One region of the Rhizobium sp. P28RR-XV genome, then DNA from elsewhere that is predicted to be linked to it. Evidence: riboswitches for the same ligand, from Rfam matches in the RefSeq annotation. Region 1 holds a riboswitch; the other holds the start of a gene.
The links. Region 1 has a riboswitch for FMN ahead of ribB (3,4-dihydroxy-2-butanone-4-phosphate synthase). Riboswitches for the same ligand answer to the same signal wherever they lie in the genome.
Positions count from the first base shown of each region.

Region 1 (4,737 bases):
TCCCGGAACGAGCGGGACCTGCTGCGGCTGATCTGGAAGTCTCCCGGCATCGAGCGCTCCGACCTGACCGAGCCGCTGGACCTCACGCAGCAGTCCCTGCATCGAATTGTCGGGCGGCTGCATGACCGAGGTATGGTCGTCTTTTCCGCGTCGGAAACCCGGCGCCCCGGACCGCCAAGCCCTGGACTGACGCTGTGCAGAGACTGGTGCTTGACGCTCGGAATCTCGGTGAATGTCGGCTCGATCGGCCTTTGCCTCATGGGTTTCGGAGAGCCTCTGGAAAACGTGGAAATCCCGCAGGCGGGATCTTCGCTTCCGGTAGAATTGGACCGGATCGAAGCCGCGCTCGAAGACCTTCTTATTCGCCGACGCGCCAAGCGCGGCGATATCCTCGGTGTCGGCTTGGCAGTCTCCGGGCACCGCATGCTGGAAACAGCCTTCAATTGTCCGCTGCCGCTCGCTCACTGGTCACTGATCGACCTGGCGCCGATCGTCGGCAAGCGGCTTGGCTTGCCGGTTTGGGCTGATAATGTCGCAAGGACCGCGGCCTTGGCGGAGGCGATCTTCGGCGTCGGTCGCGATGCTCCGGACTTCGCCTATATCGCCCATCTTCACGGTTATGGCGGCGGTCTGGTTTCCGGCGGCATGCCGTTTCGCGGCAGTTTCGGCAATGCCGGCGAGTTTTCGGTTCTCTTCGAGCGTCAAGACTATGGCGATCGACCGGCACTCGGTGTCTTGCTCGAACATCTTCGCGCCAAAGGATACCCGGATCTGACGCTGCGGGATCTCAAACGCGAAGAGCTATTGAATTGGGATGACGTCACCGAATGGGTCGATCGTGTGATGCCGGCGCATAATCGCGCCATCAACGCGATCTGTGCGGTATTCGACCCTGCCTTGATCGTCCTTGGCGGTGAGCTTCCGCATCGGCTGGCGAAGATGATGATCGAACGGACTGAGATTAACAATCTGCCTCGTCACGGCGCATTACGAGACGTGCCTGAGCTGACGGTAGCAGAGATGACCGATTCCCCCGGTGCGATCGGCGCGGCATTGGTCCCCTTGTTCGAGACGGTGTTGTGATGGCCTTCGCTCGCGGCGACATCGCACGATATTCAAAGCGATCCGCCGGAATATTGCGCAATATCCTAAGTGCGCAACCCAATCTCAGTAGTTTACCGGCGCTCATGAAGCGAAGTGCCTCCGACGATGGATGACCTCAAAAAAATTTCTGACCTCTGTCGGAATTTCCTTTCGCCGGCCGTCCTTGGAGCATCAACCGCTTTCAAACCGGAGGTACATCGTGGAAAACATTCAATCGACCTGGCAGACCGCCGCCATTCTCATCGCCCGTCTAATCTTCGCGGCCGTCTTCCTGATGGCTGTCTCATTCAAACTCATGGACATGGGCGCGACCGCCAGCTACATCGCCGCCGCCGGCTTCCCGTTACCGCTGTTCCTGGCCTGGTGTGCAGCGGCTCTCGAGGCGCTGCTGGTCATCGCCTTCCTCAGCGGTGCCTTCTTCATCCCGGCGGCGATCATTGCAGCCCTCTATGTCATCTTTCTTGCATTCTCATTCCACGGTCCATCACACTGGACGGGTAATCAGGCCGAATTCGGCTTCTTCGTCGATCACTTTACTTTCGTGGCTGGCCTGCTCTTCGCCGCCGTGCATGGGCCGGGCAGCGTGCTTGTCGCCACGGTGGGCCGGCCGAGCGCAGAAACCGAGTAATATCCTTCGTGCCAAACGATGAATAGCATGCCGGCTTGCGAAGCGACCCCAATCATCAGGCTGCTTTTTCCGGCATGTTCGCCAATCGATAGGCTATCAAATCCTCGATCGTAACCAAAAGCAGGCCATGGCGTTCTGCAAATATTTCGAGTTCCGGCAGCCGAGCCATCGTGCCGTCATCATTCGCCACTTCACAGATCACGCCGGAAGGCGACAAGCCGGCAAGCCTGGCGAGATCCACAGCCGCTTCGGTATGGCCGGGACGCGACAAGACGCCATTCGGATGCGCGCGGAGAGGGAAAATATGACCGGGCCGGGCAAATTCCTCCGGACGTGAGCCATCCCTGACGAGGGCCTGAACGGTTGCCGCCCTGTCGGCGGCGGATATTCCGGTGGTCGTTCCCGGGATGTAATCCACGGAGACGGTGAAGGCGGTCTTCAAAACCTCGGTATTGCGCGGCACCATCAACGGAATTTCGAGCTCGTCGAGCCTTTCGCCTTCCATCGGAACGCAGATAAGACCGCGGGCATGGCTCATCATGAACGCGATCGCCTGTGGCGTGACCGCGTCGGACGCAATCACGAGATCGCCTTCGTTTTCGCGGTCACGATCATCGACGACCACAACGATCTCACCCCGCGCAATCGCCGCGATCGCATCTTCAATTTTCGAAATTGCCATTTTCCTGCCTTTCAAGGGTTGCCGTTCAAAACGGCGCGCATGGCCTGTCAAAGCCACCATTTTCCCTTGGGCGAACAAGCATGTGAACGCCACCATTGAAGCGGCGTCTCCTGCGTTGCTCTCTTCCATCCGGACTATGACCGTCGGCTCCGGCATCTCACCGGATCTGCTGACCCTTCCGAAATTCGGAAGGCGCTCGCGGGCTCCGAGTTGCCTCGATACCGCCGGTGGGGAATTACACCCCGCCCTGAGAACATCTCTAAGATAGATGATGATTGTTTCGTTCTGCAAGAGGCTGACCGCACTTCCGCTTTCGAAAAGCTGGTTTTGCGGTGAAAGCACAGTTCCTCTTTATTGAACGAAGCTAGGACATAATCAAACCACCATCGACATTGATCGTCTGGCCGGTGATGTAGGCCGCATCGTCGCTGGCCAGAAAAGTGACGAGACCTGCAACATCCTCCCCCGATCCGGCCCGTTTCATCGGAATGCCCTCGACCCATTCCTTCATGAGTTCACCAGGACCGTAATTGCCGAGCAGCTTGCCCCATGCCTGGTCGTTATAAGCCCACATGTCGGTTTCGATGATGCCGGGGCAAAAGGCGTTCACGGTAATGCCCTCGATCGCGACTTCCTTCGCAAGGCTCTGGGTTATGCCGACGACGCCCATCTTCGATGCCGCATAATGCGGCGTATAGATAAACCCGTCACGCGCCTGGCCGGAGGCGGTATTGATGATGCGGCCGCCGCGTCCATGCTTGCGCATGCGGGCAATCGCCTGTTGCGCGCAGAGGAAGACGCCCTTCGTGTTGACGGCCATGACCTTGTCCCATTCGCCTTCGGTCATATCCTCGACGCGGGCGATGGTGATGACGCCGGCATTCTGGATCGAAACGTCGACAGCCCCGAAGGCCGTCTCGGCCGCGTCGTAGAGACCCTTTACGCTGGCCTTGTCCGTCACGTCGCCGACGAAGGAAATCGCCTTTCCGCCGCCAGCCTTGATCTCATCGGCGACCGCATGAACGGATTCCTCGTTGGCGGAGACCACCAGATTGGCGCCTTCGCGCGCGAAGCGCCTGGCGATCGCGGCGCCGATGCCACGGCTCGCGCCGGTGATGACGACGGTCTTGTTTTCGAAGCGATGCATTTCCTATTCCTTTTGCAGTGACAGCCATGCCGGGCGCTGATCCTGAGGCCGATCGCCCTGCCTGTTGCTGGCGACTTCAAACAGCTGCCGAGATAATCCCGGCAAACTCCGATGCCTTCAGGGACGCGCCTCCGACCAGGGCGCCGTCGACATTGGAGACGCCGAAGATCGCCCTTGCGTTCGATGCCTTGACCGAACCGCCGTAGAGGATCCTGACACGGGGGCCATCTTCTCCCAGCCGCGCCTCAAGCGTTTGCCGGATGGACGAATGTACCTCCTCGATCTGCTCGAGGGTCGGAACCAGTCCTGTCCCGATCGCCCAGACGGGTTCATAGGCGATCGTCATGTTCGAACTGGTTGCGGCATCGGGAATTGATCCTTCAAGCTGGGCGCGAACGACCTCGATCGCTCTGCCGTCATCCCGTTCTGCGCGCGTCTCCCCGACGCATATGATGCTCGTCAGCCCCGCGTTGTGGACTGCTGCCGCCTTGGCCGCGACTGCAGAATCCGCCTCCCTATAGGCGGAGCGGCGCTCTGAATGTCCCAGAATCACGAAGCGCGCGCCGATTTCGGTAAGCATCTCCGCGGAAACATCTCCGGTATAGGCGCCTGACGCCTGCGCGTGGCAATCCTGTGCCCCGATGGCAATCCTTGAGCCCCGCGTCCGTTCGGCCGCCTTTTCCACCAGCGTGAAGGGCGGGCAGACGACGATATCGCACGCCGCCTCGCCCGTTATCCCCGTCAGCGCCTCGATCTCAGCCAGGGAGGAAGCGAGACCGTTCATTTTCCAGTTGCCGGCAATCAGTTTCTTCATCACATCACCAGCAGCAGAAGCCGCCGTCGACGAGCAGGTCGACGCCCGTCACGAAGCTTGCGGCATTCGACAGCAGGAAGACGGCCGGGCCGACCATCTCATCGACCGTTGCCATACGCTGCATCGGCGTCTGCTCCTCGAAAAGTTTGGTCTGGTGGACCATTTCCGGGCGCGTGTTCATCGGCGTCGCCGTGTATCCCGGCGAGATGGTGTTGACGCGGATGCCGCGGCCGACCCACTCCATCGCCAGCGACTTCGACATGTGGATTACGCCGGCCTTGGAGGCATTGTAATGGGCCTGGCTCAAGCCGCGATTGACGATGACGCCGGACATGGAGGCGATGTTGACGATCGATCCGCGT
Region 1 is NZ_JABAIG010000006.1:373,587-378,323, forward strand. It holds gene HGP12_RS15510 (ROK family transcriptional regulator) at 1-1,083, shown strand, start outside; gene HGP12_RS15515 (DoxX family protein) at 1,304-1,732, shown strand; gene ribB (3,4-dihydroxy-2-butanone-4-phosphate synthase) at 1,788-2,414, opposite strand; FMN riboswitch at 2,528-2,673, opposite strand; gene HGP12_RS15525 (glucose 1-dehydrogenase) at 2,779-3,561, opposite strand; gene tpiA (triose-phosphate isomerase) at 3,638-4,375, opposite strand; gene HGP12_RS15535 (SDR family oxidoreductase) at 4,380-4,737, opposite strand, start outside.

Region 2 (4,737 bases), on a different contig from region 1:
TGAATTCATCACGCTGATGCCGCTGGTCATTCCCGCCATCGTCATCGTTTTTGGTTATCTCCGCCTCTATAATTCGTCGTCGATCCTGCCGCTGACGGGCTATAATTCCACGACGAACATTCTGCTTGTCTGTTCCTACATTGTTTTATCCCTGCCCTATATGTATCGTTCGGTCGATACGGCGATGCGTACCATCGATATCGGCACGCTGACGGAAGCAGCCGAAAGCCTTGGTGCAAAATGGACAACCATCATGTTCAAATGCATCTTTCCGAATGTCATGAGCGGTGTGCTTTCCGGAGCGTTCATCACACTCGCGATCGTCATGGGTGAATTCACCATGGCGTCGCTGCTCAACCGTCCGGCGTTTGGGCCCTATATGCAGCTTGTCGGAGCTAACAAAGCCTATGAGCCGTCTGCGTTGGCGATCATCGCGCTCGCTGTGACTTGGCTCAGCATGGCTCTTCTCCAGCTGGTCTCCCGTTTCTCAAAATCCGCTCCGATTAAGGCGTAAGGTCCCCGCTATGGCTTTTCTCGAACTCACCCACATCAAGAAGTCTTTCGGCGACGTTCACGTCGTTCACGATTTCAATATGCAAATCGAGAAGGGAGAATTCATCTCCTTCCTCGGACCGTCGGGCTGCGGCAAGACGACCGTGCTGCGCATGATTGCCGGCTTCGAGGCCCCGACCGCCGGCACGCTGACGATCAACGGCAAGGATCAGCGCCACTTGAAGCCAAACCAGCGCAACATCGGCATGGTGTTCCAGGCCTATGCGTTGTTTCCGAACATGACGGTCCATGACAACGTCGCCTTCGGCCTCAAGGTCGCCGGCATGGCGAAGCCCGACATCGACAAACGCGTCAAGGAGATGCTTGCTCTCATCAAGCTCGATCATCTCGCCAGCCGCTACCCCTATCAGATGTCCGGCGGCCAGCAGCAGCGCGTGGCGCTGGCCCGCGCCATCGCCGTCAAGCCTCAGGTTCTCCTGCTCGATGAGCCGCTGTCGGCACTGGATGCGAAGATCCGCGTGTCGCTGCGCGAGGAAATCCGCGCTATTCAACAGCAGCTCGGTATCACTACTGTCTTCGTAACGCACGACCAGGAAGAGGCCCTGTCGATCTCTGATCGCATCGTCGTCATGAATGCCGGCCGCGCCGACCAGATCGGTTCGCCTTTCGAAATCTACAACACCCCGGCCACCCGCTTTGTCGCTTCCTTCGTCGGCACGCTGAACCTCATCGAAGGCAAGGTCGTGGATCCCAACAACAACCGCATCACGATCGGCGATCAGGATGTCACGCTCAAGCAATCGGTCACCGCCTACAAACCTGGTGATACGGTATCGCTGGCTCTGCGCCCGGAAGCAGGCTCATTGGCCGAATCGGCCAAGGGCGATACGGCCCTGACCGGTGAAGTCTCCTCGGCTCACTTCCTTGGGTCGGTCATCCGCACCCGCATGAATGTCGCCGGCAACACCATTTCCTTCGATATGTTCAACAGCCCCGGCATGATGCCTCCGAGCGTCGGCGAAAAGGTGACGCTGCGCTTCGCATCGTCCGACCTGCTCGTCATTCAGGATTGAGCACGCCTCTGCGTCGCAGGGAAACTTTGAAAAATTATTCGCAAGCGCCGGGTCAAAAGCCCGGCGTTTTTCTTTGATTTCCATGAGGGAAAGCATCTATAGTCCACGCGTTCTCAGGGCGGGGTGCAATTCCCCACCGGCGGTATGGGGAGTTTCCTCGAGCCCGCGAGCGCCTTCCGGGCTTCGGAAGGGTCAGCAGATCCGGTGAAATGCCGGAGCCGACGGTATAGTCCGGATGGAAGAGAGCAAGCCGGGTTGCACCCTCCCTCGCGCGGAGAGTGCTGCAATTCTGCGTGTTCGCCCAAGGGATATTTGACAACAACCCTTGAAAGGCAAATTCATGACCATTTCGATTTCTACCCAGCCGAGCCGCGTTGCGATCATTCGGGCTCGCTGGCATGCCGACATCGTCGATCGTTCGGTCGACTCCTTCATTGCCGAATGGCAGACGACGGAAGGCGCGTCGCCGATCGACATCTTCGACGTCCCCGGCGCGCTTGAAATTCCGCTGCATGCGCAGACGCTGGCCCGCAATGGCCGCTATTCCGCAATCGTTGCCACCGCTTTCGTTGTCGACGGCGGCATCTATCGCCATGAATTCGTCGCCAACACGGTTCTTGATGCCATGATGCGCGTCCAGCTCGATACCGGCGTGCCGATCCTCTCGGCAGTCCTGACACCGCATCACTTCCAGGAGTCGGAAGCGCATATCCAGTTCTTCAAGGAACATTTCATCATCAAGGGCCGTGAAGTAGCAAGCGCCTGCCGCCATATTCTCGCGGAACGGGCCAAGCTGCTGCCTGCAGTCACGGTCTGAGCCAGCATAGTGGAGGCGCGGTGAAGGCCCGCCTCCATGTCCACAAGGAAGAAACGTCAGTGACCGTCCTACGCATCGTCCCAAACCTGCCCGCCGCCGATCCCGACACCGCTCGCCTTTTCTATCAAGACCTACTCGGCCTCGATATCGTCATGGATCACGGCTGGATCCTCACTTTCGCCTCTGAGGCGGCAACGGTTCCGCAGATCAGCATCGCCAGCGAAGGCGGCTCCGGCACGATCGTCCCCGATCTCTCAATTGAAGTCGACGACGTCGATGCGCTTTATCAGCGAGCCACATCCCTGGGCTTCGGCATATTGTATGACCTGACGGACGAGCCTTGGGGCGTTCGCCGCTTCTATGTCCGCGACCCCTTCGGCAAGGTGATCAATATCCTTTCGCACCGCTGAGGCTGACATAGGCGGGCGCTTTTGCCTCAGCTATCGGCAAGATCGTCCCAAACTGCTATCGCAGATCCACGTTGAAGGTGATCCGCTCCGCTGACCACATCGACTCCGAATAGGTGATCGGCACCCCGTCCGCATCCGCGTCCAGCTTGCGCGTGATAAGGAGCGGTGTGGATTTCGGCTGCCGCAGAAGCCGCGCCTCTTCCGCCGTCGGCATGCGCGCCTCGATCTCCGTCGACAGTCGCTCGTAGTCGGTAACGCCGTAGCTGGCGAGCGCTGCCGAAATCGTTGGATGTTGCAAGCGCGCCTTGTCGAAATCAGGGAAGCGCACGGCCGGATAATAGGAATCCCCCAATTCTATGGGCACACCATCAGCCGTCATCACGCCACGTCGATGAATGACCGGCGCACCCGCCACAAGCTTCAAATAGGCAGCGACTCGTTCCGTCGCCGCCACGATCTCGTGAACGAGCAATTCGCCGCCCGGCTCGAAGCCCTGCTCGATCAGGTTCTTGGAAAAGCGCGTGCGCTTCGACAGCGTATAGTCGAGCACGCCCTTATGAACGAAGGTTCCCCGCCCCTGCTCGGCGCGGACCAACCCACGCTGCTCCAGGCGGCCCAGTGCCTGACGCACCGTGAAGCGGCTGACGCCGAAACGCCGCATCAGCTCGGGTTCGGTCGGTAATTTCTCTCCGGGCACGAAAGTCCCGGCGGCGATATCGGCCGCCAGGATTTCGCCGATCTGATGCCAGAGCGCACTGCCGCCCTTTCGATCGATCGTCTCCATGTCAGACGCGCTTTTCGAGCCGGAACAAAAGCTTGTATTCGGCCGGGTAGCTCAAGGCATCGAGAATGCTCGGATAATATTTGCGGTCCTTCGTTGCACGCACGAAGCCGTCATAGCCGAAACGTTTGACGGAGACATCGAAGCCGGCTGCCGTGAAGGCTTCGATATAGTCCTGCGGGGACCGATCCTGCATCGGTGCATTGCTGTTGTCGCCGATGAGCTCGAGCCATTTCGGCCAGAGCGGCATCTCGTTGTGGCATCCGGTCACAGCGTAATAGACGCCGCCATTGCGCATGACCTGGAACATCTGTTCGGCGTGCTGTTTCAGCTCCGGCAGCAGATAGATCACCTCATAGCTGAAAGCGACATCGAAACTATCGGCGAAGGGCGACAGGTCGGTCGTCACATGAAACTGCAGCGGCATATTGCCAACAGCCTCGACCGCAGCAGCCACCGACTCCGAAGCGATATCGATGCCGACGCCGTGCCGGAACGGCCGGATGCCATAGAGCAAGCGCAGGAAACCGCCGCGATTGCAGCCGAAATCCAGGATCGTCTTTGAGGAGAAATCACGCTCCGGCACCGTTTCGATGAAGTGCCGCCAATAGGGGCTATGCGATTCCGCCATTGCGGTATCACCCTGCGGGTCCTTGTGCCAGGTGGCGTAGATAGATGCTGCGTTTGCCATGATGTGCTCGCTGTTGGAGTGGACTGAGTTTGAGATAGCGCAGCTTCACGACAATAGCATGAATTCGTCCGGACGACTGGAGTATTTATTTGGCGCGCCACGCCCGTCGAGATCCGCTGCTATGCGCAATCCACCATCCATTGCACGCCGAACTGATCCGTCAACTTGCCGTAATAGCTGCCCCATGGCTGGAGAGCGAGCGGCGTCGTCACTTTGCCGCCCTCAGCCAATCGGGCAAAAATACTGTCGGTGCTGTCGCGATCATCCATGACAAGGATATGAGCAGACCCCCGCATCGGCTCCGCGTCGTGATTGTCGGATGCGAAGAACAGCACGCCCGGCCCCTCGAACCGCGCATGCATCACCCTTCCCCGCATTGAATCGTCAGACAATGGCGTTCCATACGCACCATGCCGGACCAATAGCGTCACCTGGCCGAGCCCGCAGGCGGC
Region 2 is NZ_JABAIG010000012.1:143,857-148,593, reverse strand. It holds gene HGP12_RS25445 (ABC transporter permease) at 1-514, shown strand, start outside; gene HGP12_RS25440 (ABC transporter ATP-binding protein) at 525-1,586, shown strand; FMN riboswitch at 1,692-1,837, shown strand; gene HGP12_RS25435 (6,7-dimethyl-8-ribityllumazine synthase) at 1,927-2,403, shown strand; gene HGP12_RS25430 (VOC family protein) at 2,463-2,813, shown strand; gene phnF (phosphonate metabolism transcriptional regulator PhnF) at 2,869-3,597, opposite strand; gene HGP12_RS25420 (bifunctional 2-polyprenyl-6-hydroxyphenol methylase/3-demethylubiquinol 3-O-methyltransferase UbiG) at 3,599-4,285, opposite strand; gene HGP12_RS25415 (VOC family protein) at 4,405-4,737, opposite strand, start outside.
Region 2: it holds a riboswitch for FMN, as region 1 does, so the genes downstream of both, HGP12_RS25435 (6,7-dimethyl-8-ribityllumazine synthase) here and ribB (3,4-dihydroxy-2-butanone-4-phosphate synthase) in region 1, are expected to answer to the same signal.